Regions from separate parts of the Enterobacter sp. QK-SA4 genome, predicted to be linked through region 3. Evidence: predicted binding sites of a transcription regulator. Region 3 holds the regulator's gene; each other region holds the start of a gene.
What was found. Region 3 encodes PurR, which represses purine synthesis genes. Its sites were predicted from a motif close to CANGCAAACGTTTGCNTG; they were not measured.
Positions count from the first base shown of each region.

Region 1 (8,111 bases), 410 kb from region 3:
GGTCTTCTTGACGGCGGGCCAAAGATTGCACTTCCGGGTGATGATCCACAAAACGTCGCCGTCAGCCCATCAGCGCCAGTAAAAGAGAAGAAAGCCGTTGTTCTGAGCAACAAACCCGCGGCTTACGATCGCGAGCTGGTTGCGGCCGTTAAGCAATTCCAGGCCGCTCAGGGGCTGGGGGCCGATGGCGTCATTGGCCAGACGACGCGCGACTGGCTGAACGTATCGCCTGCGCAGCGGGCAGGGGTGCTGGCGCTCAATATCCAGCGTTTGCGCCTGCTGCCGGGAACGCTCTCTACCGGGATTATGGTAAACATCCCGGCGTATTCCCTGGTCTATTATCAGGATGGTAGCGAAAAACTGGCGTCGCGCGTGATTGTCGGGCGCCCGGATCGCAAAACGCCGATGATGAGCAGCGCGCTCAATAATGTAGTCGTTAACCCGCCGTGGAACGTGCCGCCGACGCTGGCGCGTAAAGACATTCTGCCGAAGGTCTGGAACGATCCGGGTTATCTGGAACGTCATGGCTATACGGTGATGCGTGGATGGAACAGTAAAGAGGCCATCGATCCTTATATGGTCGACTGGTCGACCATCACAGCGTCGAATCTGCCGTTCCGCTTCCAGCAGGCTCCCGGAGCGCATAACTCTTTAGGGCGCTACAAATTCAACATGCCGAGTTCAGACGCTATCTATCTGCACGATACGCCGAACCACAACCTGTTCCAGAAAGATACTCGCGCGCTGAGTTCTGGCTGCGTGCGCGTGAACAAAGCCTCTGAGCTGGCCAATATGCTATTGCAGGATGCGGGCTGGAACGATACGCGTATTTCGGATGCCCTGAAGCAGGGGGATACGCGTTACGTGAATATTCGGCACAATATTCCCGTCAATCTTTACTATCTGACTGCGTTTGTTGGTGAAGACGGGCGTACTCAGTATCGTACAGATATTTACAATTATGATCTCACCGCGCGATCTGGCGCACAAATTTTGCCAAAAGCGGAACAATTAATCAGGTAAATGAAGCAGTTCGGGAAAAATGATTGTCGTAAGTTAGGGTGAATAGGGGGCAATATCGCTGTAAGCCGCGTATTCACTGGGATTGGGCGCCTTGACGTACATGGTTTTGCCAGTTAAGGTGCCCTTCGTGCGCTAAGCATATTACGATTTCTTTTACCTGTAGACCTGATTATCATGGACAAATTTGACGCTAATCGCCGCAAACTGCTGGCGTTAGGTGGTGTTGCGCTTGGCGCAGCGGCCATCTTGCCGACGCCAGCATTTGCCACCCTCTCGACACCTCGTCCGCGAGTTTTAACGCTCAACAATCTCCATACCGGTGAGTCGCTAAAAGCGGAATTCTTCGATGGCAGAGGCTATATTCAGGATGAATTAGCAAGACTTAACCATTTTTTCCGTGATTTCCGCGCGAATAAAATAAAAGCCATCGATCCAGGACTGTTTGATCAGCTTTTCCGCCTTCAGGGCCTGCTGGGCACCAGCAGGCCGGTGCAGCTCATTTCTGGCTATCGCTCGATTGATACCAATAATGAACTGCGCGCCCACAGTCGCGGGGTAGCCAAAAAAAGCTATCACACGAAGGGACAGGCAATGGATTTCCATATTGAAGGCGTTTCGTTAGCCAATATTCGCAAAGCCGCGTTATCTATGCGCGCAGGTGGTGTAGGATATTACCCCAGCAGCAACTTTGTGCATATTGATACCGGTCCGGTTCGGCACTGGTAATAACGAAACACAGGAGCAGTATGAACTATCGTATTATTCCGGTTACCGCGTTCTCCCAGAATTGTTCATTGATCTGGTGCGAACAGACTAAACTGGCCGCGCTTGTCGATCCCGGCGGTGACGCTGAGAAAATCAAGCAGGAAGTCGCAGCAAGCGGCGTCACGCTGATGCAGATTTTGCTCACTCATGGTCATCTTGACCATGTAGGTGCTGCGGCTGAATTGGCTGAACACTATGGTGTGCCGGTGATCGGCCCGGAAAAAGAAGATGAGTTCTGGCTGCAGGGGTTACCCGCCCAAAGCCGCATGTTTGGCCTTGATGAGTGTCAGCCCCTGACGCCCGATCGCTGGCTGAACGAAGGAGAGCGCGTTAACGTAGGGAATGTGACTTTACAGGTGTTGCATTGTCCTGGGCATACGCCAGGCCATATCGTCTTCTTTGATGACCAGTCTCGTCTGCTGATTTCCGGCGATGTGATCTTCAAAGGTGGCGTAGGACGCAGCGATTTTCCGCGCGGCAATCATGGGCAGCTGATACAGTCGATTAAACAAAAGTTATTGCCGCTGGGTGATGACGTTACGTTTATCCCAGGACACGGTCCGATGTCGACGCTGGGCTATGAACGGCTCCATAATCCGTTCCTTCAGGATGAGATGCCTGTCTGGTAATCCGAATAAAAAAAAAGCCTGCGTTATGCAGGCTTTTTTATGAGCGCAAATTACAGTACGGCGACAATCGCTTCGCACAGTGGCGCCATGTTGTCAGGCGTCATACCAGCAACGTTCACGCGGCCAGAGGCCACGGCGTACACGGCAAACTCTTCACGCAGACGCAGAACCTGCTCTTTGGTCAGGCCGCTGAACGAGAACATGCCGTTCTGTTTGATGATAAAGCTGAAGTCGCGGTCCGCGCCTTTCTCAGCCAGGGTATTCACAAACAGCAGGCGCATGCGCTGAATGCGCTGGCGCATATCGTTCAGCTCTTGTTCCCAGATAGCGCGCAGCGCATCGTTGCTCAGGATAGTGGCAACAACAGACGCACCGTGTGCCGGTGGGTTAGAGTAGTTAGCGCGGATAACCGATTTCATCTGGCTGAACGCGCGATCGACGGTCTCTTCGTTAGCGGCAACCAGCGTACAGGCACCCACACGCTCATTGTACAGACCGAAGTTCTTGGAGTACGAGCTTGCGACAATCAGCTCCTGATGCACGGTTGCGAACGCGCGCAGGCCTTCGGCATCTTCTTCCAGACCACGGGCGAAGCCCTGGTAGGCAAAGTCAAACAGCGGCAGCCAGCCTTTTTCAACGGACAGCTTCGCCAGGTGTTGCCACTGCTCAAGCGTCGGATCGATACCGGTTGGGTTGTGGCAGCAGCCGTGGAACAGCACCACGTCACCTGCCTGCGCTTCGCTCAGGCTCACCAGCAGGCCGTCAAAGTCAAGAGAGTGGTTTGCCGCGTCGTAGTAAGCATATTCACGCACTTCCAGACCCGCAGAGTTAAACACGCTCTTGTGGTTCGGCCAGCTTGGGTTGCTCACCCATACGCGCTTAACAGAGGTGTTTTTCGCAAGGAAATCCGCCGCCACGCGCAGCGCACCGGTACCGCCCGGGGTCTGTGCTGTACGGGCACGTTTGTCACTCACAATTGCGCTGCCTTTACCGAACAGCAGCTCCTGGGTGCAGCGACCAAATTCAGGGATACCATCAATACCGAGGTAGTTTTTGGTGGTTTCGTTTTCCAGCAGATACTGCTCAGCTTTCTTAACGCTGGTCAGTACCGGAGTTTTGCCGGTTTCATCTTTATATACACCAATACCCAGGTTGATTTTGCCAGGGCGGTCGTCGGCACGAAACAGATCGGCCAGGCCCAGAATAGGGTCGGCAGGAGCGGCGGTAATGTTCTCAAACATGACGAAGTTCCATTGTGATTACAGAAGTGAAATCCGCTATCAGGTTAACGGTAGATTTACAAAATGCCAACCGTTTGCGACGAAAAGCGTGCGGCTTTTCAAAAGTCGCCATTATTTTCTGTCACGCATAAAAAAACAGGGCCGAAGCCCTGTTCATTAAGCATATAACAAAGTGGTGTACTGATTAGAACTGGTAGGTTACGCCCACAGCAGCCATATCGTCGTTGCCGTTCAGACCGCCAACAGCTTTCGCGTAGTCGGAGTCTTTGTCCAGCAGGTTGATATAGTAGTCAGCCCACACGTTGAAGTTCTTGTTGAAGTAGTAAGTGGTACCAACCTGGATGAATTTAGCCAGGTCTGCATCGCCACCGCTGAAGCCGTTGACCGCAGCCAGGTCTTTACCTTTGGTCTGCACGTAGGAGATTGCTGGGCGCAGGCCGAAGTCGAACTGATACTGAGCAACCACTTCGAAGTTCTGCGTTTTGTTAGCGAAGCCAGCGTCACCGTTAGAACCGGTACGAGTGGTGTTACGGGTTTCTGCATAGGTGGTTGCCAGGTAGATGTTGTTAGCGTCGTATTTCAGACCAACACCCCATGCTTCAGCTTTGTCGCCTTCACCATCAGCTTTTTGATTCAGAGTACGGTTAGCGTTGCTGTAAGATGCGATTGCACCGAAGCCTTCGCCGAAATCGTAGCCCAGGGAGTAGCCTACGCCGTCACCGTTAGAGGTTTTAACGTCAGCACGGTCGTTTTTGCCCTGGTACTGAACGCCCAGGCTCAGACCGTCAACCAGACCGAAGAAGTTGCTGTTACGGTAGGTCAGCAGACCGGTACTGCGGCTGGTCATAAAGTTATCAACATAGTTACCGCCCCAGGTCATACCAGAGAAGGACGGCGCCATATCGGTGTATGATTCTACGTCGTAAACGATACCGTAGTTACGACCGTAGTCGATGCTGCCAGCATCGCCCGCTTTCAGGCCAGCGAATGCCAGACGGTTTTTGTTAGTCTGAGCACCATTTTCAGCCTGGCTGGCCAGGAAACGGTATTCCCACTGGCCGTAACCGGTCAGCTGGTCGTTGATCTGAGTTTCGCCTTTGAAACCGATCTGCGCGTAGGTAGCGTCGTTATTGTTGGTGTTATCACCGGAAGTCACGAAATCGTGCTCGGCGTTAACTTTACCGTAGAAGTCCAGCTTGTTGCCGTTCTTGTTATAGATTTCTGCAGCGTTAGCTGCACCGGCTACCAGCAGGGCAGGGATTACCACTGCCAGAATATTGCGCTTCATCATTATTTATTACCCTCATTGGTTTTTTTATGACACTCGCCACTGCCGTCAATAAATTCTGTCAATAAATATTTCCGGAACTATTGATGAGAGTTTGGTGTCTTTATGTATCTGACAGGCATCTTTCCATTCGGCGAAGCGTTTCGCTAGCCTGAAAGTGCTACAATTCTCAAGATTAAGTAACCAAAAGAAATTATGTGTAACTAAATATGTATTTTTGGGAACTTTGTGAACCACCTCAAACTTCAGAACGCCCTGGCGAATTAAACAACAAGCACTATCCTATATATATGAATTCATTATGATTAATTGAGATAAAGGCGATTCATATAAACAGACGCTAAACGGCTCGTTTTTTCTTATGACTCCAAAAGGCCTTCCGGACGGCTGTAAAAGTGGTTGAAATTTGTGCTATCACTTGAGGATGTAATAATCGCAATAAGAATGGGGTTTATTTTTTGTGGCTGGATATTTCGCGGAAACAAAACGTAACAGGTAGTGGTTGTGACGGGGTGAAGGTTTAAAGATGCTGACTTTACGCTGACGAAAACTGACAATACAGAATAAAATAATGGCCAGCATAAGCTGGCCATTTTAGTATTGTATCGATTAGAAGCTGGCGTTACGTGGAGTACGTGGGAAAGGAATCACGTCACGTACGTTCTGAACACCAGTAACGTAGGCAATCAGACGCTCGAAGCCCAGACCAAAACCGGCGTGCGGTACGGTACCGTAACGACGCAGATCGCGGTACCAGCTGTAGTCAGCTGGGTTGAGCCCCATCTCTTCCATACGCGCGTCCAGCACGTCAAGACGTTCTTCACGCTGAGAGCCACCGATGATTTCACCAATGCCCGGCGCCAGAACGTCCATCGCTGCCACGGTTTTACCGTCTTCGTTAAGGCGCATATAGAAGGCCTTAATGTCTTTCGGGTAGTTTTTAACGACAACCGGCGCTTTGAAATGCTTCTCGGCCAGATAGCGTTCGTGTTCAGACGCCAGGTCAACGCCCCAGTAAACCGGGTTCTCGAACGTCTCACCGCATTTCTCGAGGATTGCCACCGCGTCGGTATAGTCCACCTGCGCAAAGTCGGCAGACACGAAACGCTCCAGACGCGCCACAGCATCGCTGTCTACGCGTTCTGCGAAGAATTTCATGTCGTCAGGACGCTCTTCCAGCACCGCTTTGAACACATACTTCAGCATCGCTTCAGCCAGACCCGCAACATCGTCCAGGTCGGCGAAGGCCACTTCAGGCTCCAGCATCCAGAATTCCGCCAGGTGACGGCTGGTGTTGGAGTTTTCGGCGCGGAAGGTTGGGCCAAAGGTGTAGATCTTAGACAGCGCACAGGCGTACGTTTCGCCGTTGAGCTGACCAGATACCGTCAGGAAGGCTTCTTTACCAAAGAAGTCTTTGTCATAGTCCACTTTACCTTCAGGCGTGCGCGGCAGGTTTTCCATGTCCAGCGTCGAAACGCGGAACATCTCACCGGCACCTTCCGTATCGGACGCGGTGATCAGCGGGGTAGACACCCAGAAGTAACCCTGCTCATCGAAGAAACGATGCAGCGCCTGCGCCAGCGTATGACGCACGCGCGCCACCGCACCAATCAGGTTGGTACGCGGACGCAGGTGGGCGACTTCACGCAGATATTCGATACTGTGGCGTTTTGCCGCCATCGGGTAGGTATCCGGATCTTCAACCCAGCCGGTGACTTCAATCGCAGTGGCCTGAATTTCGAAGCTCTGGCCCTGGCCCGGTGACGCCACAACCACGCCGGTAACAATGACGGAGCAACCGGTTGTCAGTCGCAGAACGTCATCATTGTAATTGGGCAGAGAATTATTAATGACGGCCTGTACAGGATCAAAGCAGGAACCGTCATAGACGGCAAGGAAGGAGATGCCAGCTTTAGAATCTCGGCGGGTACGCACCCATCCGCGCACGGTGACTTCCTGGTCAACGGCGACACGGCCCTGGAGTACGTCGGCTACAGGCACAACGCTCATAATATTCTCTCTGTTAATAGTCGGAAAAAATAAACACTTGTCCACCCTTATGGGGGGATATCTATGTTACCTGCCATCCGCTATCAGACAAGTAAATTTCGCAGTCAAAAGAGAAGAATTGAGAAATAAATAAGGAGAAGGGAGCCATAAAGGCTCCCGTAAGCGCTTAACTGGCTTTTTTGATCAAGGGGAGATCGAACGCTTTGCGCAATGCGCGGACAAACGCTTTGTCATGGCAGATGGTTTTACCCGGGCTGTCGGAGAGTTTTGCCACCGGCTTGCCGTTACATTCCACCAGTTTGATGACGATATTCAGAGGTTTTACCTGAGGAATATCGCAGGTCAGACGGGTACCAATCCCGAAGCTCAGGTTCACACGGGTATTGAAATGGCGATAGAGGTCGACCGCTTTCGCCAGGTCGAGATTATCCGAGAAGACCAGCACCTTGCTCATCGGATCAATGCCGAGTTTTTCGTAATGGGCAATGGCTTTCTCGCCCCATTCAACCGGATCCCCGGAGTCGTGGCGTAATCCCTGGTAACGTTCAGCGAACTCGGGACCAAAGTCGCGCAGGAAGGCATCCATCGTAATACAGTCGGTGAGGGCAATCCCGAGCTGATTCGGGTACTCCTCAAGCCATGCGGCCAGTGCCGCGCGCTGGCTGTTAGCCAGATCGGGGCTGATCTGCTGATGCGCCTGGAACCACTCGTGTGCCTGGGTGCCCATTGGCGTCAGGCTGAGGCGGCGTGCCAGATCGTAGTTGCTGGTGCCAACGAACCACGGCTCCCGCTGCAGACGTTTAACGATGGCCTCCTGAACGTCACGTGAGAAACGGCGACGCGTGCCAAAGTCCATCAGGCGGAAGCGGGACATGTCCAGCCCTTCGGTCAGCGTAGAGAAGGCTGCGAGTTTATTTTCCAGCGCGGCGACCGCCTGCTCGACGCCTTTTTCCGGCGAACGGTAGCGGTGAGCCAGTTCACTGATCACCGCCAGAAGCGGTACTTCCCACATGATCACTTCCCGCCACGGGCCTTCAAGGCGAATATCCAGTTTGCCGTTATCGTTAAGCACGGTGACCTGCTCCGGCTTATAGCGGAAATCGCGCAGCCAGTTCAGGTAATCGGCTTTGAAGAAAGGCAGGCCAGAAAGCCACT
Region 1 is NZ_JBXFXH010000007.1:3,159,651-3,167,761, reverse strand. Features, by position in the region: gene ldtD (L,D-transpeptidase) at 1-1,023, shown strand, start outside; gene mepK (peptidoglycan L,D-endopeptidase MepK) at 1,198-1,749, shown strand; gene AC1VYI_RS16985 (MBL fold metallo-hydrolase) at 1,770-2,417, shown strand; gene AC1VYI_RS16980 (amino acid aminotransferase) at 2,468-3,658, opposite strand; gene AC1VYI_RS16975 (porin) at 3,843-4,949, opposite strand; gene asnS (asparagine--tRNA ligase) at 5,556-6,956, opposite strand; gene pncB (nicotinate phosphoribosyltransferase) at 7,123-8,111, opposite strand, start outside.
Region 1: a site for PurR is predicted at 3,722-3,739, ahead of AC1VYI_RS16980 (amino acid aminotransferase). Genes of this name have one in related genera too.

Region 2 (8,111 bases), 970 kb from region 3:
AGCGTGATTAACGAAACAACCAGCCAGAACGCGGCGGTCAAGCGTATTGAGTTCGTCGGCCCAAGCGTGGGTGCTGACCTGGCGCAGACCGGCGCGATGGCGCTGCTGGTGGCGCTGATTTCCATCCTGGTGTACGTCGGTTTCCGCTTTGAGTGGCGACTGGCGGCCGGTGTGGTTATCGCTCTGGCGCACGACGTGGTGATCACCATGGGCATACTGTCGCTGTTCCACATTGAGATTGACCTGACGATTGTGGCATCCCTGATGTCCGTTATCGGTTACTCACTGAACGACAGTATCGTGGTATCTGACCGTATCCGTGAAAACTTCCGTAAGATCCGTCGCGGTACGCCGTACGAAATCTTTAACGTGTCGTTGACCCAGACGCTGCACCGTACCCTGATCACATCCGGTACCACCCTGATGGTGATCCTGATGCTGTTCCTCTTCGGTGGTCCGGTACTGGAAGGCTTCTCGCTGACCATGCTGATCGGTGTCACCATCGGTACGGCGTCGTCTATCTACGTCGCATCCGCTCTGGCACTGAAACTTGGCATGAAGCGCGAGCACCTGCTCCAGCAGAAAGTCGAGAAAGAAGGGGCGGATCAGCCGTCCATTCTGCCGTAAGGCGACGTTTAGCGCGTTATCGAAATCCCGGTCTGTTGACCGGGATTTTTTTTATCCGCTCCTGACAAACACTCCTGACAGTATGCTGTCAGGAGCCCTGTCGTAGACTCCTTCTGAACCCAAACAACAGGCAGGAGAATGTATGAAAAGCGTCATTAACTGGTTTGAGATTCCGGTCGCGGATATGGATCGCGCCATCAAATTTTATGAGCCGGTGATGCAGCTCGCGCTGCGTCGCGAGAAAATGGACTGCGCGGAGCTGGCCGTTTTCCCGCATGAGGATCCGGGTACAGGCGGGGCGCTGGCAAAATTTGACGGCGTTACACCGTCTTTGCAGGGCGCTATTATTTACCTGCATACTGACAATCTGGCGGCCACGCTCGATCGCATCGCCTCTGCGGGCGGCGAGTGCGTGTTTGGCCCGCTGGAACTGCCGCATGGCATTGGCACTATCGCATTGTTTACCGACAGCGAGGGTAACCGCGTCGGCCTCCATCAACCTGCCTGAGAGCGGAATAAGATATGACCCGACGCGCTGACCGTTTGTTTCAGATTGTGCAGATCCTGCGGGGCAGGCGTCTGACAACGGCAGCGCATCTGGCGGACCGGCTTGGCGTGTCCGAGCGCACGGTCTACCGCGATATTCGCGACCTGTCGCTTTCCGGCGTGCCGGTGGAAGGTGAGGCGGGGAGCGGATATCGGCTGATGTCGGGATTTGACCTGCCGCCGCTGATGCTGACAAATAAGGAGTCAGAGGCGCTGATCGTCGCGATTCGCCTGCTCAAAACCTGGGGAGGGGAATCGCTGTCGCGCGAGCTGGAGTCGGCTCAGGAGAAGGTGCTGGCTATCCTGCCCGAGGAGAGTCGTCGAAAGGCGGAGCAGACGCGGATCTACGCCCCGGATTTTTGCATGCAAAGCCACTCCCGTAGCGATTTTGACATGATTCATCAGGCAATTTCCGCTCAGCGTGTGCTGGCGTTGCATTACCGCGACGAAGTTGGGCAACTCTCACAGCGTGAGGTTCAGCCGTTAGGATTGTTCTTCTGGGGGGAGCGCTGGCTGCTGGCGGCGTGGTGCGAACGGCGCGATGACTATCGCTGTTTCCGGCTCGACCGATGTCTCAATATTGTGCAGACGGAGAGGCGGTTTAGCGAGAGTGCGGACAGGTCTCTGGCCGATTTTTTGCGGAAGGTTAAGCAGTAAAAAGCCTGGCGGCGAGGTAAAAGCAAAACGGCAACGTATGTTGCCGTTCTTAGTATTTGTTCCCTCTCCCTGTGGGAGAGGGTCAGGGTGAGGGCATCAGCCCGCCCAGTCCAGCGCTGATTAGAAGTTATAACCCACAACCAGGTAACCACCCCAGCCGGTAGAGCGAACGCTGAAGTCGCCGTTGCCGAAGTTCAGGCTCGCGTCGTCGTTCCACTGACCACCGTTGTGCCAGTAACGCGCAACAACAGAGTAGTGCCAGTGATCGTAGTTCAGCGCCAGGATGTGGCTGGAGGCGATGGAGTCGTTGGTGCGCGCTTTCTTACCGTTCAGGTCGCGGAAGTCGTTGTCGCCCAGATCTGAACCCCAGTCAAAGTTGGTGAAGCCGATATAGCTCAGGTTACCGCCCCACAGCTGGGTAATTGGCACAAAGTATTTCACTTTGAAACGGTAGCCATCCCACTCGTTTTCGTTCGCGGCGCCGTAGTTCTGCCACTGGTATTTAGCATACACGTTCAGAGACAGGCTCATTGGCAGGCCGGTATCGATGTCCGTACCCAGACCCATGTACCAGGTGCTCTGGCGACCAGACTTATTGCGGCCCATGTCGTAGATGTAGTTGTTCGCGAAGTACCACTCTTTGAACGGACCAAACGCCAGGCTGGTACCGGTCAGTTTATCAATAGAGAAGCGTGGTTCAATTTCCATGAACAGTGGGGAACCGTGGTTCCAGATACCTTTCGCGTCGGTGTTACCGCCGAAGAATACCGGTGCATCCATATAGCCGTAGAAATCAAACCAGTCTTTCTTGGCGAACGCTTCGTACTCCAGGTAGGTATCGTTGCGGATCTGTGGTCCGAAACGGGTGTGGTAGCTGCCCACGACGTTAACGCTCTGGTGCCACCAGTCGGAGAGATATTGTGGTTTATCGTTTTCCGCTGCGTTAACAGTGAAAGAGGAGGAAAGTGCCAGCACAGCGCCGGCTGCAAGTAATGTTTTTTTCATAATCATGCCACTGATTGAAATTCCCTTCCGGGAGTGAAAAATGCGCGAATTGCGTTTCTAAATATTTCGTGTTTCTGCGGTGCCTATTATAGGAATCCCTGCTCACAAAAATATGTGTTGTTTCACATATCTCTCACACGCGTAATCGATTGCGTTCACGTTTGCGTACTTTAAACGGCCGGGATTGTAGCGGCAATCATTTATGTTGCCAATCCATACGAAATGTAAATGTTAGCGGAGTGACATTGCACTCCGCTGAAGGAGGGGTTACTGCGCGGCGGGCTGGATATCGTGGATGCGGATAAAACCTAACTGATCTGGCGTGAGTCCACTCAGCTGAAGCGGGATATCAACATCGCTGGGCGCCAGTATACTCGCGGGAGCAGTGAACAACTGGTTCTTCACATTCACTTCCTGATAGCTCTCGGTTGTGCCCTGGATCTGGCCCCACTCGACGGTGCCGCTGAAGGCCGGAAGCGGATCGTTGGATTCGCCCTGGATGCGTAATGTTGCGCGAGTACCATCTGCATTTGCCGCCACGTTCACCAGTGACATTTTAAGCGTGCCAATCTGGCTGTTGAGCCGCGCAGGTGTATTGGCACCAGGCAGCAGATACACCCCGCTGCTGGATTTTGCGTTCAGCGCGTTTTGTTGGGTGATCTTCACCGTTTCTTTATTCAGTTTGTCCATCGCCGTATTGAGCGTGTTGACGCTTTGTTTCATCTGGCGAACTTCGGTTTGCTGTGCACAGGCGCTAAGGGTGAAGAGGCTCCCCACCAGCAAAATCTTCAGGTAACGTCTTGTCATTGCGTTTATTTCCTTGAAATAACGGATCGCCTTAATGGTAGCCAGCCTCAACGTGTCAGACATAGATCCTTTGTCTCAAAAAGCTCTTCCTTTGTTGTCAGGCCAGATCAGGGTAAAATGAAAATTAGTTAACCACATAACAGGGATACCGTATGCATTGCCCATTCTGCTCCGCTGTGGATACCAAAGTCATCGACTCTCGTCTTGTGGGCGAAGGGTCATCCGTACGCCGTCGTCGGCAGTGTCTGGTGTGCAACGAGCGTTTCACGACCTTTGAGGTTGCAGAGCTGGTAATGCCGCGCGTGGTAAAAAGCAACGACGTGCGCGAGCCGTTTAACGAAGAGAAACTGCGCAGCGGGATGCTGAAGGCCCTGGAAAAACGCCCTGTCAGCGCGGATGACGTTGAGATGGCGTTAAACCACATAAAATCTTACCTTCGTGGTTTGGGTGAGCGTGAAGTGCCGAGCAAAATGATCGGCAACCTTGTGATGGAGCAGCTGAAAAAGCTTGATAAGGTCGCCTATATCCGCTTCGCCTCGGTCTACCGCAGCTTCGAAGACATCAAAGAGTTTGGCGAAGAGATCGCCCGCTTACAGGATTAAGCTCATGCAGGATGAGATCTACATGGCGCGAGCCATGAAGCTGGCGCAGCGCGGCCGTTTTACTACCCATCCCAACCCGAACGTCGGGTGCGTTATCGTCAACGATGGCGAGATTGTAGGAGAGGGGTTTCACTATCGGGCGGGCGAACCGCATGCCGAGGTTCATGCGTTGCGCATGGCCGGTGAGAAGGCGCGCGGTGCCACAGCCTACGTCACGCTGGAGCCCTGCAGCCATCACGGGCGTACGCCGCCGTGCTGTGAAGCGCTGATTGCGGCGGGCGTGTCGCGCGTGGTCGCTGCGATGCAGGACCCAAATCCGCAGGTTGCCGGGCGCGGCCTGTATCGCCTGCAGCAGGAAGGCATTGACGTCAGCCATGGGCTGATGATGCAGGACGCGGAAGCGATCAACAAAGGCTTTCTGAAGCGCATGCGCACGGGGTTCCCGTATATTCAGCTTAAGCTGGGCGCCTCGCTGGACGGTCGTACGGCGATGGCAAACGGCGAAAGCCAGTGGATCACGTCACCACAGGCAAGGCGCGATGTGCAACGTCTGCGCGCGCAAAGCCATGCTATTCTCACCAGCAGTGAAACCGTTCTGGCTGACGATCCGGCCATGACCGTGCGCTGGGACGAGCTGAATGCCGATACTCAGGCGCTGTACCCGCAGGAGAACCTGCGTCAGCCGCTGCGTATTATCATTGATAGCCAGAACCGCGTGACGCCAGAGCACCGTATTGTCCAGCAGCCGGTTGAAACCTGGATTGCCCGCACTAAAGAAGATACGCGCGAATGGCCGGAAGGCGTGCGCAGTATTATGGTGCCGGAGCATAACGGTCATCTGGATCTGGTGGTGCTGATGATGCTGCTCGGCAAGCAGCAGGTGAACAGCATCTGGGTTGAAGCGGGGCCAACGCTCGCCGGTGCGCTTTTACAGGCCGGGCTGGTGGATGAGCTGATTGTTTACGTTGCGCCTAAACTGTTAGGTCACGACGCGCGCGGCCTGTTTGTGCTGCCCGGCCTTGAAAAACTGGCCGACGCACCGCAACTCAAATTTAGCGAGATTCGTCCGGTAGGCCCGGATGTCTGCCTCCACTTAACGACAGCGTAATTGCTCCTGAAATAGGGAAGCAGTGCGCAAAGTATTATGATAAAATCCGCCCCCCTGCGGGGCCAAATGAACCCGTAAAGGAAGAGTATGAACATTATTGAAGCTGCTGTAGCTACCCCGGACGCTCGCGTCGCCATCACCATTGCGCGTTTCAACAACTTCATCAACGACAGCCTGCTGGAAGGTGCGATTGACGCCCTGAAACGCATCGGCCAGGTTAAAGATGACAACATTACCGTTGTTTGGGTTCCAGGCGCTTACGAACTGCCACTGGCGGCGGGCGCGCTGGCGAAAACCGGTAAATACGACGCGGTGATTGCGCTGGGTACCGTTATTCGTGGCGGCACTGCGCACTTCGAATACGTTGCGGGCGGTGCAAGCAACGGTCTGGCACACGTTGCGCAGGATGCTGAAATTCCTGTCGCGTTCGGCGTGCTGACCACCGAAAGTATTGAACAAGCCATCGAACGTGCTGGCACCAAAGCCGGTAACAAAGGTGCAGAAGCTGCACTGACCGCGCTTGAAATGATCAATGTATTGAAAGCCATCAAGGCCTGATTTTTTTGTAAGGGGAATTCCGTGAAACCTGCTGCTCGTCGCCGCGCCCGTGAATGTGCCGTCCAGGCACTTTACTCCTGGCAGTTGTCCCAGAACGACATCTCTGATGTTGAATACCAGTTCCTGTCAGAACAGGACGTGAAAGACGTTGACGTTCTGTACTTCCGCGAACTGCTGTCGGGAGTGGCGACTAATAGCGCGTATCTCGATGGCCTGATGAAGCCATACCTGTCCCGTCTGCTCGAAGAGCTGGGTCAGGTGGAAAAAGCAGTGTTGCGTATCGCGCTGTTTGAGCTGTCTAAACGTGATGATGTGCCGTATAAAGTGGCCATCAACGAAGCGATCGAGCTGGCGAAAACCTTCGGCGCTGAAGACAGCCACAAGTTTGTAAACGGCGTACTTGATAAAGCAGCCCCTGCGATCCGTCCCCACAAAAAGTGATCCGCAAACCGGAGTCCTGCATTGTCTGACGGGCAGTGCGGCTCCGGTTTTTTCTTTTATTTGCTGAGGCATAACGTATGGCATGCGGCGAATTCTCCCTGATTGCCCGTTATTTCGACCGTGTCAGAACCTCTCGTCTTGATGTTGAAACCGGCATTGGCGATGACTGTGCACTTCTCAATATTCCCGAAAAACAGACGCTGGCAATCAGCACCGACACTTTGGTGTGCGGCCGTCATTTCTTACCGGATATCGATCCTGCCGATCTGGCGTATAAAGCCCTGGCGGTTAACGTCAGCGATCTGGCGGCGATGGGGGCCGATCCCGCGTGGCTAACGCTGGCTCTGACGCTGCCAGAGGTAGATGAAGCCTGGCTGGAAGCCTTTAGCGATGCGCTTTTTGAGCAGCTTAGCTATTACGATATGCAGCTGATTGGCGGCGACACGACTGCCGGTCCGCTGTCGATGACGCTGGCGATCCACGGCTACGTGCCGCTCGGCCGCGCGCTGAAGCGCTCGGGTGCAAAACCGGGCGACTGGATCTACGTGACCGGTACGCCGGGCGACAGCGCGGCCGGGCTGGCGATCCTGCAGAACCGTTTAACGGTTGGAGACGCTGACGATGCGGCGTATCTGGTGAAACGCCACCTGCGGCCAACGCCGCGTATTTTGCACGGCCAGGCGCTGCGCGAACGGGCAAGCTCGGCTATCGATCTCTCTGACGGGCTGATCTCCGATCTCGGCCATATCCTGAAGGCCAGCGGCGTAGGTGCGCGCGTTGACCTGGATCTCTTCCCGCTGTCTGAGCAGCTGCTTCGCCACGTTGAACCTGAGCAGGCGCTGCGCTGGGCGCTCTCCGGTGGTGAAGACTATGAGTTGTGCTTCACGGTGCCTGAGCTCAACCGTGGAACGCTGGACGTGGCGTTAGCGCATCTCGGCGCGAAATTCACCTGCATCGGTCAGATCATGCCGGAGAGCGAAGGGCTGAAGTTTGTGAAAGACGGCGCGCCCGTCACGCTGGACTGGAAAGGGTACGATCACTTCGCGTAAGCTTTTGCCGGGCGGCGGCTTCGCCTTACCCGGCCTATGTGTTTTGTTCCCTTTCTCTGTGGCAGGGCTTACTTAAACCCCACCACCGGATGCGGCTGATACGGCGTCTCCAGCTCGGCAATCTGCTCCGGCGTCAGCGTGATATCCACCGCATTCAGCAGCTCATCCAGCTGTTCTTCCCGCGATGTTCCAATAATCGGTGCCGCGACCCCGCGCTTGCCCAGCAGCCACGCCAGCGCTATCTGGGCACGAGTTGCACCGGTATCGTCGGCAATTCCGGCTAAGCGTTCAGCGATCAGGGCATCGCTGGCCTCTGTTCCTTCGTAGAGATTTTTTCCCACTTCATCCGAGACCAGACGGGCCGTGGTTTCTCCCCACGGACGGGTCAGGCGGCCGCGCGCGAGCGGGCTCCACGGGATCACCGCCACGCCCTCCTGATGGCACAGCGGCAGCATCTCACGTTCTTCTTCACGGTAGATCAGATTGTAGTGGTCCTGCATGGTGACGAAGCGCGCCCAGCCGTGCTGCGCCTGCAGAGCCAGCGCATGAGCAAACTGTGAGGCATGCATAGACGACGCGCCGATATAGCGCGCTTTACCGGCTTTGACGACGTCGTTGAGTGCTTCCAGCGTCTCCTCAATGGGCGTGTTGTAATCCCAGCGGTGAATTTGCAGCAGGTCGACGTAATCCATGTTCAGACGCCTGAGGCTA
Region 2 is NZ_JBXFXH010000007.1:3,719,328-3,727,438, reverse strand. Features, by position in the region: gene secF (protein translocase subunit SecF) at 1-627, shown strand, start outside; gene AC1VYI_RS19620 (VOC family protein) at 770-1,135, shown strand; gene AC1VYI_RS19615 (helix-turn-helix transcriptional regulator) at 1,150-1,830, shown strand; gene AC1VYI_RS19610 (nucleoside-specific channel-forming protein Tsx) at 1,951-2,835, opposite strand; gene AC1VYI_RS19605 (SadB/YajI family lipoprotein) at 3,103-3,642, opposite strand; gene nrdR (transcriptional regulator NrdR) at 3,795-4,244, shown strand; gene ribD (bifunctional diaminohydroxyphosphoribosylaminopyrimidine deaminase/5-amino-6-(5-phosphoribosylamino)uracil reductase RibD) at 4,249-5,352, shown strand; gene ribH (6,7-dimethyl-8-ribityllumazine synthase) at 5,440-5,910, shown strand; gene nusB (transcription antitermination factor NusB) at 5,932-6,351, shown strand; gene thiL (thiamine-phosphate kinase) at 6,429-7,400, shown strand; gene AC1VYI_RS19575 (aldo/keto reductase) at 7,469-8,111, opposite strand, start outside.
Region 2: a site for PurR is predicted at 2,974-2,991, ahead of AC1VYI_RS19610 (nucleoside-specific channel-forming protein Tsx). Genes of this name have one in related genera too.

Region 3 (8,111 bases):
CCACACCTTCTACTGGCACTGCCTGGCGCCGAATGCCGGCGGTGAACCTGCCGGTGAACTGGCTATCGCTATCAACGCCGCATTTGGCAGCTTCGCGGATTTCAAAGCGAAATTTACCGATGCAGCCATCAAGAACTTCGGTTCTGGCTGGACGTGGCTGGTTAAAGAGGCGGATGGCAAACTGGCTATCGTGTCCACTTCAAACGCGGGTACCCCGCTGACCACCAGCGCTAAGCCGCTGATGACAGTGGACGTATGGGAACACGCTTACTACATTGACTACCGCAACGCGCGTCCGAACTACCTGGAGCACTTCTGGGCACTGGTTAACTGGGACTTTGTTGCGAAGAACTTCGCCGCGTAAGAGACACGCAGAAGGGTTCGCCCTTCTGCGTTTTTGGTTTATTCCGCAGCGCAGGCTGCTTCAGGCTGTTTACGACCCGACATCATCACCAGCAGCAGGCCGAGCGCGGCAATAATCGCCCCCATCACAGGCACAAAGCTGTATCCCAGACCACCTGAAATCACGGCCCCACCGGCCGCGGCGCCCAGGGCATTACCCAGGTTAAACGCACCGATATTCACGGAAGATGAAAGTCCCGGCGCCTCGTGCGCGACACGCATCACGCGCATCTGCAGCGGCGGCACCACGGCGAAAGTGGCGGCTCCCCAGACGACCATCGCAATCGCGGCCCCAAACTCATTACGCGCCAGCCACGGAATGGCAACCATGATGACAATCAGCAGGGTTAAGAAGCCCTTAAGCGTCCCGCTCACGGAACGGTCGGCAAATTTCCCGCCGAGATAGTTGCCGATCGAGAAGCCCACGCCAATCAGCACCAGCATCGCGGTCACAAAGAGAGGCGTTGCGTGGGTGATGTCATGCAATACAGGTGAAATATAGGTGTAGAGGGTAAACATCGCCCCTGCCCCCAGCACGGTGGTCAGCAGCGCGGAGAGCACCTGCGGGCGCATCAGCACAGCCAGCTCTTTACGCACTTCCGGACGTTCTCCGGCGCTGCCTTTCGGCAGGGAGAAGAACAGCGCCACCATCGCAATCACGCCCAGCCCGGCCGTCGCCAGGAAGGACATACGCCAGCCGATCGCTTCCCCCAGCCAGGTTGCCGCAGGCACCCCGCCGATGTTGGCAATCGTTAGCCCCATAAACATGGTCGCCACGGCGCTCGCCTGCTTGTGTTTTGGCACCACGCTGGCTGCCACGACCGATCCCAGCCCGAAGAATGCGCCGTGATTAAGGCTGGTCAGAATACGCGATAGCATCAGGGTGGTGTAGTCTGGCGAAATGGCCGAAAGCACGTTGCCCAGGGTGAAAATCGCCATCAGGAAAATCAGCGCATTGCGGCGCGCGCGGTGCGAAAGCAGAAGCGTCGTCAGCGGCGCACCGACCATCACGCCGATAGCGTAGGCGCTAATTAACATCCCTGCCGCAGGGATAGAGACATCTACGCCCCGGGCAATAACAGGCAGTAACCCCATCGGGGAGAATTCAGTGGTGCCAATCCCAAAAGCGCCAATCGCCAGGGCCAGCAGGGGAAAATTGATTTTCATGCGTCAACTCCGGATGCCGTGTCATTTGGTGACACAGAACAAAGAAGCGGAAAGCATGACATCAATCACAAAAAATGAGAAGTTAACAAAATGGCAAAAGATTTTTGCCAGAGAAGTAACAATCCGGGGAGTCGGGAGGGAGAAGGCTCTCCCTCCGCGTAAATCAGTGCAGCGCAGCCGTCAGACCGGCCGCAACAATCAGAGCCAGCACAACAACGGTGGTGAACAGCGAAAACTTAAGATCGGAACTCATCAATTTTTCTCCTTTTAATCCCCACACGAAAAGTGAGCTTGCTCATTTTTGCACAGATTACGTCAAAAATCTTCCTGGATTTATACTGATAACCACTTTACCTCTTCCCCTTTTCATCAAGATAGGACAAAATTCCACGCTAAATTTATTAGCGTACCGGCCATTGACCCCCTCCTGACGTCCCGTGTCGTTTTCCCGGCGTGCCGCAATTCAAGATTGCGAGATAAGGGTGAGAGAAGGCAAACGTTTACCTTCAAGTTTTTCAGGAGCTTAGGATATGGTCTGGAGTGACATTTAATGGCAACAATTAAAGACGTAGCAAAACGCGCAAACGTTTCCACTACAACCGTATCACATGTAATTAACAAAACCCGCTTTGTGGCGGAAGAGACGCGCAACGCCGTCTGGGCAGCGATCAAAGAGCTGCACTATTCGCCAAGTGCGGTTGCGCGCAGCCTCAAGGTTAATCACACCAAGTCCATTGGATTACTGGCAACCAGCAGTGAAGCGGCCTATTTTGCCGAGATCATTGAAGCGGTCGAAAAGAACTGCTTCCAGAAAGGCTATACCCTGATTCTGGGCAACGCGTGGAACAGCATTGAAAAACAGCGTGCCTACCTGTCGATGATGGCGCAAAAGCGCGTTGATGGCCTGCTGGTGATGTGTTCCGAGTATCCGGAGTCCGTGCTGTCGATGCTGGAAGAGTATCGCCATATTCCGATGGTGGTGATGGACTGGGGCGAAGCGCGCGCAGACTTCACCGATTCCGTTATCGATAACGCCTTTGAAGGCGGCTATATGGCCGGTCGTTATTTGATCGAACGCGGTCACCGCGAGATTGGCGTGATCCCCGGTCCGCTGGAGCGCAACACCGGCGCGGGCCGTCTGGCCGGTTTTATGAAAGCGATGGAAGAAGCGTTGATCAACGTGCCGGAAAACTGGATTGTGCAGGGCGACTTTGAGCCGGAATCCGGCTACCGCGCGATGCAGCAGATCGTCTCCCAGCCTCACCGTCCAACCGCCGTCTTCTGCGGGGGCGACATCATGGCCATGGGCGCGCTCTGCGCTGCCGACGAGCTAGGCCTGCGCGTACCGCAGGATATTTCCGTGATCGGGTATGACAACGTGCGTAACGCGCGCTTCTTCACCCCGGCGCTGACCACCATTCACCAGCCAAAAGACTCGCTGGGCGAAACGGCCTTTAACATGCTGATGGACAGAATCGTCAACAAGCGTGAAGAGTCGCAGTCCATTGAAGTTCACCCGCGTCTTATCGAACGCCGTTCCGTTGCGGATGGTCCGTTCCGCGACTACCGTCGTTAATCGCTTTACGGGGGCCAGCTACGCTGGCTCCCGTAACCATTCCCGGTTCAGCGTTTCGCTGTCTCCCAGATAATCCAGCAGCCAGGCCATAGCAGGCGAGACATCATTTTGCTGCCATGTGAGGCAGCAGGCCGCATCCGGGAACGGATTCTCCAGCGTCAGCTCAACCCACTCTCCGGTATCGATGCGCGGACGCGCGAAATGAACGGGCACCATCGCGACGCACAGCCCGGCGCTGAGGCACGTCGCCGACGATTCCCAGTCAGGGGCCACCACCCGCCGCTGGTTGTCGAGAAGCCAGGTGATACGCTTGGGCAATGAACGGGACGTATCCTCCAGCACCAGCGACGGCCAGTTGCGCAGCGTGTCATCGCTCAGCGGCCCTTCCATCGCCGCCAGCGGATGATCGCTTGCCACCACGCATTTCCAGCTCAGCATTCCCATATCGCGAAAAGCGTAACGTCCCCCGACCGGGATCGCCTGCGTGGCCCCAATCGCCATCTCTGCCCTGCCGTCCGCCAGCGCATCCCAGACGCCGTTAAACACCTCCTGCGAGACCCGCAGCTCGACGTCAGAAAAATGACGGTAGAAATCGACGATCATCTGCCGGGTGCGCTCGGGTTTAACAATGTTATCCACCGCGATGGAAAGATGTCCCCGCCAGCCGTTAGCGATCTGCTGACACTGTTCGCGGGTGATCTGCATTTTTTTGATAACAGAACGCCCTTCTTTCAAAAACCACGCGCCTGCGGGCGTTAATTCCACATCGCGATGCCGCCGTTCAAACAGCGGAACCGCCAGCCACTCCTCCAGCTGGCGCACCGTGTAGCTGATGGCCGAAGGGACGCGGTGCAGCTCCTGCGCCGCACCGCTAAAGCTGCCGTTACGCGCAACAGCATCGACCACTTCAAGAGAATAATCTGACCACATTTTCTGCCTGCAAAATTTTTGAATGCACCCGCCAAATATTAGCGTTTCACAAGCGGCTTTGCACTCCCTACACTCAGCGCCAATGTATACCTGCCTCCTCAGGAGAATAAAATAATGCAACCCAGGAACGGTTTTTTAGTCTGGCTCGGCGGCTTGAGCGTGCTGGGCTTTTTGGCCACCGATATGTACCTGCCGGCGTTTGCCGCCATGCAGGAAGATTTACAAACGCCTGCCGCCGCCATCAGCGCCAGCCTGAGTTTATTCCTCGCCGGCTTTGCCTTCGCTCAGCTGCTCTGGGGACCGCTCTCGGATCGCTTTGGTCGTAAACCGGTACTGTTGCTGGGCCTGGCCATTTTTGCGGTGGGCTGCCTGGGAATGTTATGGGTACGCGATGCCACCTGGCTGCTGGTGCTGCGGTTTATTCAGGCCGTGGGCGTCTGTGCCGCGGCCGTGACCTGGCAGGCGCTGGTCACCGACTATTACCCGGCTAACCGCACAAACCGTATTTTCGCCACCATTATGCCGCTGGTGGGTCTCTCACCTGCCCTCGCTCCCCTGCTGGGCAGCTGGATCCTCGCGCATTTCGACTGGCAAGCCATTTTCGCCACGCTGTTTACCATTACTCTGGTACTGATGCTGCCAGCGTTCGCCCTCAAGCCCGCGCATAAAAAAGAAGCGCATGAAGAGGCGAAGCCGATTACCTTTACTTCCCTGCTCAGCGCCAAAGCGTATCGCGGGAATGTCCTGATCTATGCCGCCTGCTCGGCAAGCTTCTTCGCGTGGCTCACCGGCTCGCCGTTCATTCTGCACGATATGGGCTACAGCCCGGCAGCCATCGGCCTGAGCTATGTTCCGCAGACCATCGCGTTCCTGGTAGGCGGGTACGGCTGTCGCGCGGCGCTGCAAAAATGGGAAGGTCAGCAGATGCTGCCGTGGCTGCTGGTGTTGTATGCGCTGAGCGTTATCGGGACCTGGGCCGTTGGCTTTATTCCCGGTGCCGGTCTGGCTGAAATTTTGATCCCATTCTGCGTGATGGCCGTCGCGAACGGGGCGATTTACCCTATCGTTGTAGCCCAGGCGCTGCGTCCCTTCCCGCAGGCGACAGGCCGCGCCGCCGCGCTGCAGAACACCCTGCAGCTGGGGCTGTGCTTCCTGGCAAGCCTGGTGGTCTCGGCGCTGATTGCCACGCCGCTCCTGACCACCACCAGCGTGATGCTGGTGACCGTTGCGCTGGCGGTGTTGGGCTATCGCATGCAGGCAGCCGCGCAGCGTGTGCAGGCTAACCGCGCACAGGTTGAAACGTCACATGCCTGATTGCGCCAGAAATCATGTTAATTTTCAGTGATTAGGTTGCTAAGAATTTTCTGTTGAATCACCAAATTTTGAGGCCTATACTAAATTTGGTTCGATTAAATACGATAAATATTAAGTGTTAACGGGAGCCGGAGTGCTCCCGTTTTACCATGGAAGGCATTTCGGCAAGGGTTATCTCCCTTCCTCTGTTCTACGTCGGATATTAGCCTCGCGGTATTTACCGTGAGATTTCTCACAAACCAAAAAAAGCGTCTACGCTGTTTTAAGGTTCTGATCACAGTAGGGTGATGGAGAAGCTATGAGTTCATCGTGTATAGAAGAAGTCAGCGTTCCGGACGACAACTGGTCCCGGATCGTCAGTGAACTGTTAGGTCGAGCAGGCATCACTATCAATGGATCATCGCCATCCGATCCTCAGGTTAAACATCCCGACTTTTTTAAACGCGTGCTGCGAGAGGGATCGTTAGGCCTGGGAGAAAGCTATATGGACGGCTGGTGGGAGTGCGAACGTCTGGATACCTTTTTCGCCAGCGCGCTGCGTGCCGGTCTTGAAAATCAACTCCCTCGCAATCTGAAAGACACTTTGCGTGTCGCCTCTGCCCGACTGTTTAATCTGCAAAGTAAAAAGCGCGCGTGGATCGTTGGCAAAGAACACTACGATCTTGGCAACGACCTGTTCAGCCGTATGCTGGACCCTTTCATGCAATACTCCTGCGCCTACTGGAAAGACGCGTCGACGCTTGAAGAGGCCCAGCAGGCCAAGCTGCGTCTGATCAGCGAAAAGCTGCAGCTACAGCCCGGCATGCGCGTGCTGGATATCGGCTGCGGCTGGGGCGGGCTGGCGTATTTTATGGCGAAACACTATGGCGTCAGCGTGGTCGGCGTGACGATCTCAGCGGAACAGCAAAAAATGGCGCGGGAGCGCTGTGAGGGTCTTGACGTGGATATCCGGCTGCAGGATTACCGTGACCTGAACGAGCAGTTTGACCGGATCGTCTCCGTCGGCATGTTCGAGCACGTGGGGCCGAAAAACTACGCTACCTATTTTGAGGTGGTGGATCGGAATCTGAAACCGGACGGCATCTTCCTGCTGCACACCATCGGCTCTAAGCGAACCGACAATAACGTCGACCCGTGGATCAACAAATACATCTTTCCGAATGGCTGTTTGCCTTCCGTCCGCCAGATTGCCAACGCCAGTGAACCCCATTTCGTGATGGAAGACTGGCATAACTTTGGCGCGGATTACGACACCACGTTGATGGCATGGCATGCGCGTTTTCAGGAGACCTGGCCTGAGATTGCGGACAACTATTCTGAACGATTCAGGCGGATGTTTAGCTATTATCTGAATGCCTGCGCGGGGGCGTTTCGCGCACGGGATATTCAGCTCTGGCAGGTGGTTTTCAGCCGTGGGATTGAACACGGACTACGTGTCGCACGCTAAAAAAATAACCCCGGATGCCCGGGGTTATTTTTTATTCTTCTTCTGCGGCGGTCTTTATTATTGCCGCTTCTTTTGCTGCCAGCACGCGCTCAACCGTATCCACCACCGCCTGGGTTTGCGGATCGATTTCAATATTCACGCGGTGCCCCAGTTTTTTGGCACCCAGCGTCGTGCGCTGCAGAGTTTCAGGAATTAAATGCACGCAAAAACGCGTTGGCGTTACTTCACCTACCGTCAGGCTAATCCCATCGATGCCAATAAATCCTTTATAGAGGATGTATTTCATTAATGAAGGATCCTGCATTTTAAACCAGATTTGACGGTTATTTTCCGAGGTCACGATTTTTGCCACTTCAGCGGTGGTCATGATGTGCCCGGACATCAGGTGGCCGCCAATCTCATCGCTAAACTTCGCCGCCCGCTCAACGTTGACAGTATCTCCTACCGCCAGCTCGCCCAGGTTGGTGATGCGCAGCGTCTCTTTCATTAAATCAAAGCTAATCTGGTTGCCGTTAATTTCGGTAACGGTCAGGCAGCAGCCGTTGTGAGCAATCGACGCGCCGGTTTCAATACCCTCAAGCATATATTCCGGCAGCTCAACAACATGAGTACGGAAATTAGGTTTTTCATCAATGGACACCACTTTGGCGGTGCCCTGCACAATACCAGTAAACATGCTTACAACTCCTGTTTTTTCCGGACGGTGGCGACACCGTTTAATCCCACCACAATAACAGTTGGAAAAAGAGGTTGCCAGCGGAGCGCATTTTCTGGCGATTTTTTCACTAGATAAATAGCTAAAGCCCGCTACAATAGCTGGCACCCCCCTGCATTTTCTTCTTGCTGCCCGTTTCGGCGGCTTTTTTAGTCTCTCAAATAACTACAAAATAAAGGTGTTCACGTGCAGAAGTACATGAATGAAGCGCGCCAGCTATTGGCACTGGCTATACCAGTGATCGTCGCGCAAGTGGCCCAGACCGCAATGGGATTTGTGGATACGGTAATGGCAGGTGGCTACAGCGCCACCGATATGGCGGCCGTGGCTATCGGCACGTCAATCTGGCTTCCGGCCATCCTGTTCGGCCACGGTCTGCTGCTCGCGCTCACGCCGGTTATCGCTCAGCTCAATGGCTCGGGTCGTCGCGAGCGCATTGCCCATCAGGTTCGTCAGGGTTTCTGGCTGGCAGGGTTTGTTTCCCTGCTGATCATGGTTGTGCTCTGGAACGCGGGCCACATCATTCGCGCTATGCATAACATTGACCCGGCACTGGCTGA
Region 3 is NZ_JBXFXH010000007.1:2,751,765-2,759,875, forward strand. Features, by position in the region: gene sodB (superoxide dismutase [Fe]) at 1-364, shown strand, start outside; gene AC1VYI_RS14760 (MFS transporter) at 403-1,569, opposite strand; gene cydH (cytochrome bd-I oxidase subunit CydH) at 1,733-1,822, opposite strand; gene purR (HTH-type transcriptional repressor PurR) at 2,120-3,145, shown strand; gene punR (DNA-binding transcriptional activator PunR) at 3,164-4,075, opposite strand; gene punC (purine nucleoside transporter PunC) at 4,190-5,389, shown strand; gene cfa (cyclopropane fatty acyl phospholipid synthase) at 5,688-6,836, shown strand; gene AC1VYI_RS14790 (riboflavin synthase) at 6,868-7,512, opposite strand; gene mdtK (MdtK family multidrug efflux MATE transporter) at 7,738-8,111, shown strand, end outside.

Region 4 (8,111 bases), 1.5 Mb from region 3:
GGTCCAACTGGAGAAACGCATCGGTACGCCGCTGCGCCTGTACAGCGGCTATAGCGACAGCAAGCAGGACAATCCGCTGCTCTATTTTTGCCAGCACCGCTGGCGCGTCACGCCATCAGGCGAACTTCAGCAACTCGAATAGTCTTCTCTAAAACTGGCGTGTATAATGCCGCCCGCTTTTCGACTGGAGTATCAGCCTTTGTCCAACCCTGTACACAATCATGAATACTGGATGCGCCACGCGCTGACGCTGGCTCAACGCGCCTGGGACGAGGGCGAAGTGCCCGTGGGCGCGGTGCTGGTTCATAACAATCAGGTGATTGGCGAAGGGTGGAACCGGCCTATTGGTCGCCACGATCCTACTGCGCATGCCGAAATCATGGCGCTTCGCCAGGGCGGTCTGGTGCTGCAAAACTATCGCCTGCTTGATACCACGCTGTATGTGACGCTGGAGCCGTGCGTGATGTGCTCCGGCGCGATGGTGCACAGCCGGATCGGGACGTTGGTTTTCGGGGCGCGGGATGAAAAAACCGGTGCGGCCGGTTCGCTGATGGACGTGCTGGGTCACCCGGGCATGAACCACCAGGTGAAGACTATCGGTGGGGTGCTTGCACCAGAGTGTTCGGGGCTATTAAGCGATTTCTTTCGAATGCGCCGTCAGCAGAAAAAGCAGCAAAAGGCAGAATTGAAGCTGTAGGACGATTGAGCTCGTCCGGCGCCACGACCGGGTAACTTTGAGCCAGCTGTTTGGCCTCCGTCGCCTCTTTCTCTTTCTCAAGCAGATACCCGACCAGGCTAATCTGATATTTACGGATATTTTCCACGTAGGCGTAGGCTTCATGCCCGCGCGCGTAGCCGTATGTCAGCTTGTTATACCATGGCTTCTGGCTCAGCAGCGGCAGGCGCTGCTTAACGTCTGACCAGCTGTCCGGGTTACCTTTCGTTTTGGCCGTCAACGCTCGCGCATCAAGCATATGCGCGTAGCCCATATTGTAGGCCGCCAGCGCAAACCAGATCCGCTCTTCTTCCGGCACCGTTTCCGGTACTTTGGCCATCATATCCTGCAGGTAGCGCGCGCCGCCGCTGATGCTCTGTTCGGCATCGGTACGGTCATTGACGCCAAGGCTCAGCGCGGTATTTTTGGTTAACATCATCAAACCGCGTACGCCCGTGGGCGACGTGGCCTGGGTGTCCCAGTGGGATTCCTGATACGAAATAGCCGCCAGCAGCTTCCAGTCAATCTCCTGGGCGTATTTTTCGAACAGCGGCTGCAGGTCCGGCAGGACGCTGTCTACCGCGCGCAGGAAGCTGCGGGTATCAACGTAGTCAAAGTCATCGCCGTGCCCGAGGTACTTCTCCTCGAGACGCGCCAGGGTACCGTCTTCATTGATGGTGTTGAAGAAATCAAGCATCGCGGCAGAGAAGGTCTGATCGTCATCAAGCTGGCTAAACCAGGTCACGGGCTGCTCGTCGGTGACGTCCAGCGCCACGGCGATTTCAGGATGCACCCGCTGGAACAGGCTGATCGCGACCGAATCGGCGATGGTGTAGGGCACCTTCTGATCTTTTACCTGCTCCAGCAGCTCCGTCGTGCCGAGTTTCGGATCCACCGTCCAGCTCAGGTCGGGATATTTCTTCTCCTTGAGCTCCCGCAGATCGTCAATCACCACGTGGCCGGGCGCAATCGTCAGCTGCCGATCGTTAATTGAAGCCAGCGAGCGCGGGCGCAGGCTCCCGACGCGGTAAACAAGCTGCTGAGAAACGGAGTAGTAGGTCGGGCCTGGCTGGTAGTTCTTGCTGCGCTCGCTGTTATACACCAGCCCGGCGGCGAGCATATCGGCATCGTCGTTATCGAGGTCGTCAAACAGCTCGTTGATATTCTGGCGGACGGTGATTTTAAGCTTCACGCCAAGATAGTCGGCGAACTGTTGTGCAAGTTCATAATCCAGACCAATGATTTTGCCGTTGACGTCGCTGTAAATCAGCGGGGAGTTGAGGGTACTGACGCGCAATTCCCCCCGCTCCTGAATGGCGGCGATACGGTTTTCGGCTTTGCCGAACCAGGGGATGGAAGGCCAGAGGGCCACTGCCAGCAGCAACGTTACAATGCCGATGAGCAGATAATTAATCTTTAATTTTTTCAATTAGTTAATTCTCTGCGACGCCGGTTGCCTCAGTTTGCTGTAGCCATGTTAATCATAAGGTTTGCCATTGAATGAGCGGCATTTTGCGTAAACTTGCGCCACTTGGCAACCAATTAGAGAGACAGGTCACATCTATTGTTAAATCTCTGTGCAAATTTTATTTCGACGCAAACGGTTTCGTCGGCGCTCAGGATTCTCTATAATGACGCCCGTTTTCCCCCCTTGCGCACACTGTAAGCGCCCCGGCGCTTCGAAGACGAGAGACTTATGATGGAAATTCTGCGTGGTTCGCCTGCACTGTCTGCCTTCCGTATCACTAAACTGCTGGCACGTTTTCAGGCGGCCGACCTTCCGGTAAGCAATATTTACGCTGAGTATGTCCATTTTGCTGACCTGAATGCCCCCCTGAATGCAGAGGAGCGCGTACAGCTGGAACGCCTGCTCAAGTATGGTCCAAGCCTGAGCAGCCATACGCCAACCGGCAAACTGATCCTTGCGACGCCTCGTCCGGGCACCATCTCCCCCTGGTCTTCCAAAGCCACCGACATCGCCCATAACTGTGGCCTGAGCCAGATTAACCGTCTGGAACGCGGCGTGGCGTACTACGTGGAAGCCTCTACCCTGAGCGACGCGCAGTGGCAGGCGGTTGCGGCTGAACTGCACGATCGCATGATGGAGAGCGTATTTGCCTCTCTCGATGACGCGCAGAAGCTTTTCTCTCACCATCAGCCTGCGCCGGTACAGAGCGTAGACCTGCTGGGGCAGGGCCGTCAGGCGCTGATTGACGCCAACCTGCGTCTCGGCCTGGCGCTGGCTGAAGACGAAATTGATTACCTGCAGGATGCGTTTGTTAAGCTCAACCGTAACCCGAACGACATCGAACTCTACATGTTCGCGCAGGCTAACTCTGAGCACTGCCGCCACAAGATTTTCAACGCCGACTGGATTATTGACGGCGAACAGCAGCCGAAGTCGCTGTTCAAAATGATCAAAAACACCATGGAGCAAACCCCTGACCACGTGCTGTCTGCCTATAAGGACAACGCCGCGGTAATGGAAGGTTCCGAGGTGGGCCGCTTCTTCGCCGATCGCGAAGCAGGGCGCTATGACTTCCATCAGGAGCCCGCGCATATCCTGATGAAAGTGGAAACCCACAACCACCCGACGGCGATCTCCCCGTGGCCGGGCGCGGCGACCGGCTCCGGCGGTGAAATCCGTGATGAAGGTGCGACCGGTCGTGGCGCTAAACCCAAAGCGGGTCTGGTCGGTTTCTCCGTCTCTAACCTGCGTATCCCGGGCTTTGAACAGCCGTGGGAAGAAGATTTCGGCAAGCCAGAGCGTATCGTGACCGCTCTGGATATCATGACCGAAGGCCCGCTGGGCGGCGCGGCGTTTAACAACGAATTTGGTCGTCCGGCGCTGAACGGTTACTTCCGTACCTATGAAGAGAAAGTGGACAGCCACAACGGCGAAGAGCTGCGCGGCTACCACAAGCCGATCATGCTGGCGGGCGGGATCGGCAACATCCGTGCCGATCACGTGCAGAAAGGCGAGATCGTCGTCGGCGCGAAGCTGATCGTACTGGGCGGCCCGGCGATGAACATCGGTCTGGGCGGCGGGGCGGCCTCTTCTATGGCCTCCGGCCAGTCTGATGCGGATCTCGACTTCGCCTCCGTGCAGCGCGACAACCCTGAGATGGAGCGCCGCTGCCAGGAAGTGATCGACCGCTGCTGGCAGCTGGGCGACGCTAACCCGATCCTCTTCATTCACGACGTGGGCGCGGGCGGTTTGTCCAACGCCATGCCGGAGCTGGTAAGCGACGGCGGCCGCGGCGGGCGTTTCAACCTGCGCGATATCCTGAGCGATGAGCCGGGCATGAGCCCGCTGGAAATCTGGTGTAACGAATCCCAGGAGCGTTACGTGCTGGCGGTTGCTGCCGACCAGCTGCCGCTGTTTGACGAGCTGTGCCGCCGCGAGCGCGCGCCGTATGCCGTCATCGGTGAAGCGACCGAAGAGCAGCACCTTTCCTTAAGCGACACCCACTTTGACAACCAGCCAATCGATCTGCCGCTCGACGTTCTGCTCGGTAAAACGCCGAAGATGACCCGCGACGTAACCACCCGTAAAGCGGCGGGCAAAGCGCTGGATCGCCAGGGCATCACCGTGGCAGAAGCGGTCAACCGCGTGCTGCATCTGCCTGCTGTGGCAGAGAAAACCTTCCTGGTGACCATCGGCGACCGCACCGTGACCGGTATGGTATCGCGCGATCAGATGGTCGGCCCGTGGCAGATCCCTGTCGCTAACTGCGCCGTGACCACCGCGAGCCTCGACAGCTACTACGGCGAAGCGATGGCTCTCGGCGAACGTACCCCGGTGGCGCTGCTGGACTTCGCTGCTTCTGCCCGTCTGGCGGTCGGTGAAGCGCTGACCAACATCGCCGCGACGCAGATTGGCGATATTAAACGTATCAAGCTCTCCGCCAACTGGATGGCCGCTGCCGGCCACCCTGGCGAAGATGCTGGCCTGTATGAAGCCGTGAAAGCGGTGGGCGAGGAGCTGTGTCCTGCCCTCGGCCTGACCATTCCGGTGGGCAAAGACTCCATGTCGATGAAAACCCGCTGGCAGGAAGGCAGCGAGCAGCGCGAGATGACCTCTCCGCTGTCGCTGGTGATCACCGCGTTTGCCCGCGTGGAAGACGTGCGTCACACCGTTACGCCGCAGCTTGCGACCGAAGACAACGCCCTGCTGCTGATTGACCTGGGTAAAGGCCACAACGCGCTGGGTGCTACCGCGCTGGCGCAGGTTTACCGTCAGCTCGGCGATAAGCCAGCCGACGTGCGTGACGTGGCCCAGCTGAAAGGCTTCTACGACGCGATTCAGGCGCTGGTGGCGCAGCGTAAGCTGCTGGCCTACCACGACCGTTCCGACGGCGGCCTGCTGGTGACCCTGGCAGAGATGGCCTTCACCGGCCACTGTGGCGTGGAAGCGAACATTGCGACGCTGGGCGAAGACCGTCTGGCGGCGCTGTTCAACGAAGAGCTGGGCGCCGTGATTCAGGTGCGCGCGGCGGATCGCGACGCGGTTGAAGCGATTCTGGCGAAGCACGGTCTGGCAGACTGCGTGCACTATCTGGGTAAAGCCGTTCAGGGCGACCGCTTCGTGATTGAAGCAGACGGTCACGCGGTATTCAGCGAAAGCCGCACCACGCTGCGCATGTGGTGGGCGGAAACCACCTGGCAGATGCAGCGCCTGCGTGATAACCCGGAATGTGCCGATCAGGAGCATAACGCGAAAGCGAATGACCAGGATCCAGGCCTGAACGTGAAGCTCTCCTTCGACATTAACGAAGATATCGCTGCGCCGTACATTGCGACCGGCGCGCGTCCAAAAGTGGCCGTGCTGCGCGAGCAGGGCGTCAACTCCCACGTTGAGATGGCGGCTGCCTTCCACCGCGCGGGCTTTGACGCTATCGACGTCCACATGAGCGACCTGCTGGCCGGACGTACCGGTCTGGAAGATTTCCAGGCGCTGGTGGCGTGCGGCGGCTTCTCCTACGGCGACGTGCTGGGCGCGGGCGAAGGCTGGGCGAAGTCCATCCTGTTCAACAGCCGCGTGCGCGACGAGTTCGAAACCTTCTTCCACCGTCCGCAGACCCTGGCGCTGGGCGTGTGTAACGGCTGCCAGATGATGTCTAACCTGCGCGAGCTGATCCCGGGCAGCGAAGCCTGGCCGCGCTTTGTGCGCAACCAGTCTGACCGCTTCGAGGCGCGCTTCAGCCTGGTGGAAGTGACCCAAAGCCCGTCTCTGCTGCTGCAGGGAATGGTCGGTTCTCAGATGCCAATCGCCGTTTCCCACGGTGAAGGTCAGGTAGAAGTACGTGATGCTGCGCATCTGGCTCAGCTGGAGAGCAAAGGCCTGGTGGCGCTGCGCTTTGTCGATAACTTCGGCAAGGTGACTGAAACTTACCCGGCTAACCCGAACGGCTCCGCCAACGGTATTACGGCGGTGACCAGCGAAAGCGGTCGCGCGACCATCATGATGCCGCACCCGGAACGCGTATTCCGTACCGTGAGCAACTCCTGGCACCCGGACAACTGGGGCGAGGACAGCCCGTGGATGCGTATCTTCCGCAACGCGCGTAAGCAGTTGGGTTAAGTTTTAGCCCCACACCCTTCCAGGCCCGGTAAGCGAAAGCTCCACCGGGCTTTTTTATTTGTGTCGCAATTACGCGACAGACCCGTAATCCAACTGTCTCCAAAAGGCGACATTTAACTCATTGATTTATATGTGGCAGTAAAGGTTCCCGTTAAGGTGTTGCTTAACAGCGACACTTAGCCTGGAAATCATTCAACCGATAATTAACAGGCTAAACGAGTAAAACTCATATATTTCAAACTGTTAATATTTTGTTTTGCATTTTGGCACGGGTGTTGCATAATATTAACCAGTGGCTCATTCACCTTCTTATGTCAGCCCCTTCGGGACGCGCTACATAAACTTCGAATGACGCACAAAAAGGTGCCTGCCGTCCAACTACTGATCATAGCGATGCTTTATCAGGCCAGGGCGAAACGTCGAGTTAGGCACCGCCTCATTCCATGACAAAGCCGGGTTTTTACCCGGCTTTGTTGTATCTGAAGGGCAGACTCAGTTACGCTCTGCGTAAATCCCCATTAAGAGAGTAATGCGTTGAAACGCTGGCCCGTTTTCCCCCGCTCCCTGCGGCAGCTCGTCATGATGGCCTTCCTGCTGATCCTGCTGCCGCTGCTGATCCTTGCCTGGCAGGCGTGGCAAAGCCTGAACGCGCTGAGCGCGCAGGCGGCTTTGACCAACCGCACGACGCTCATCGACGCCAGACGCAGTGAAGCAATGACCAACGCCGCGCTGGAGATGGAGCGTAGCTATCGTCAGTATTGCGTGCTTGACGATCGGACGCTGGAAAAGGTTTATCAGAGTCAGCGTAAACGCTACAGCGAAATGCTGGACGCTCACGCGGGGGTCTTGCCTGATGACAAGCTGTATCAGGCGTTACGTCAGGATTTGAACGATCTCGCGCAGCTGCAGTGCAGCAACAGCGGCCCGGATGCCGCCGCCGCCGCGCGCCTCGAAGCATTTGCCAGCGCCAACACCGAGATGGTGCAGTCAACGCGCGCGGTGATTTTCTCTCGCGGCCAGCAGCTCCAGCAGGAGATTGCCGAGCGTGGCCAGTTCTTCGGCTGGCAGGCGCTGGTGCTGTTCCTGGTGAGCCTGGGGCTGGTTCTGCTCTTTACCCGCATGATCATCGGCCCGGTGAAGGGCATTCAGCGTATGATCAACCGTCTGGGGGAGGGGAAATCGCTCGGGGATACGGTAGCCTTTAAAGGTCCCCGCGAGCTGCGATCCGTAGGCCAGCGCATTATCTGGCTGTCCGAGCGCCTGGCGTGGCTCGAATCACAGCGCCATCAGTTCCTGCGCCATATCTCCCATGAGCTTAAAACGCCGCTGGCCAGCATGCGTGAAGGGACGGAGCTGCTGGCGGACGAAGTGGCCGGGCCCCTTACGCCAGAACAGAAAGAAATTGTCGAGATCCTGGATAACAGCAGCCGCAATCTGCAAAAGCTGATTGAGCAACTGCTGGATTACAACCGCAAGCTGGCTGACGGGGCGGTCGTACTGGAAAACGTTGAAATTGAGCCGCTGGTGGATATGGTGATCTCCGCCCACAGCTTGCCAGCAAGAGCTAAAATGATGCATACCGGCGTTGAGCTGAATGCGCCTGCGTGCCTGGCTGAACCCATGCTGCTGATGAGCGTTCTGGATAATCTTTACTCCAATGCGGTGCACTATGGTACTGAATCCGGTAACATTTATATCCGAAGTAATACGAATGGTTCACGGGTGTTTATTGACGTCGCAAACACCGGCACCCCGATCCCCGATGACGAAAAAACCATGATCTTCGAACCCTTTTTCCAGGGGAGTCATCAG
Region 4 is NZ_JBXFXH010000007.1:1,207,594-1,215,704, forward strand. Features, by position in the region: gene yfhb (phosphatidylglycerophosphatase C) at 1-142, shown strand, start outside; gene tadA (tRNA adenosine(34) deaminase TadA) at 167-697, shown strand; gene mltF (membrane-bound lytic murein transglycosylase MltF) at 594-2,144, opposite strand; gene purL (phosphoribosylformylglycinamidine synthase) at 2,412-6,299, shown strand; gene qseE (two component system sensor histidine kinase QseE/GlrK) at 6,834-8,111, shown strand, end outside.
Region 4: a site for PurR is predicted at 2,309-2,326, ahead of purL (phosphoribosylformylglycinamidine synthase). Genes of this name have one in related genera too.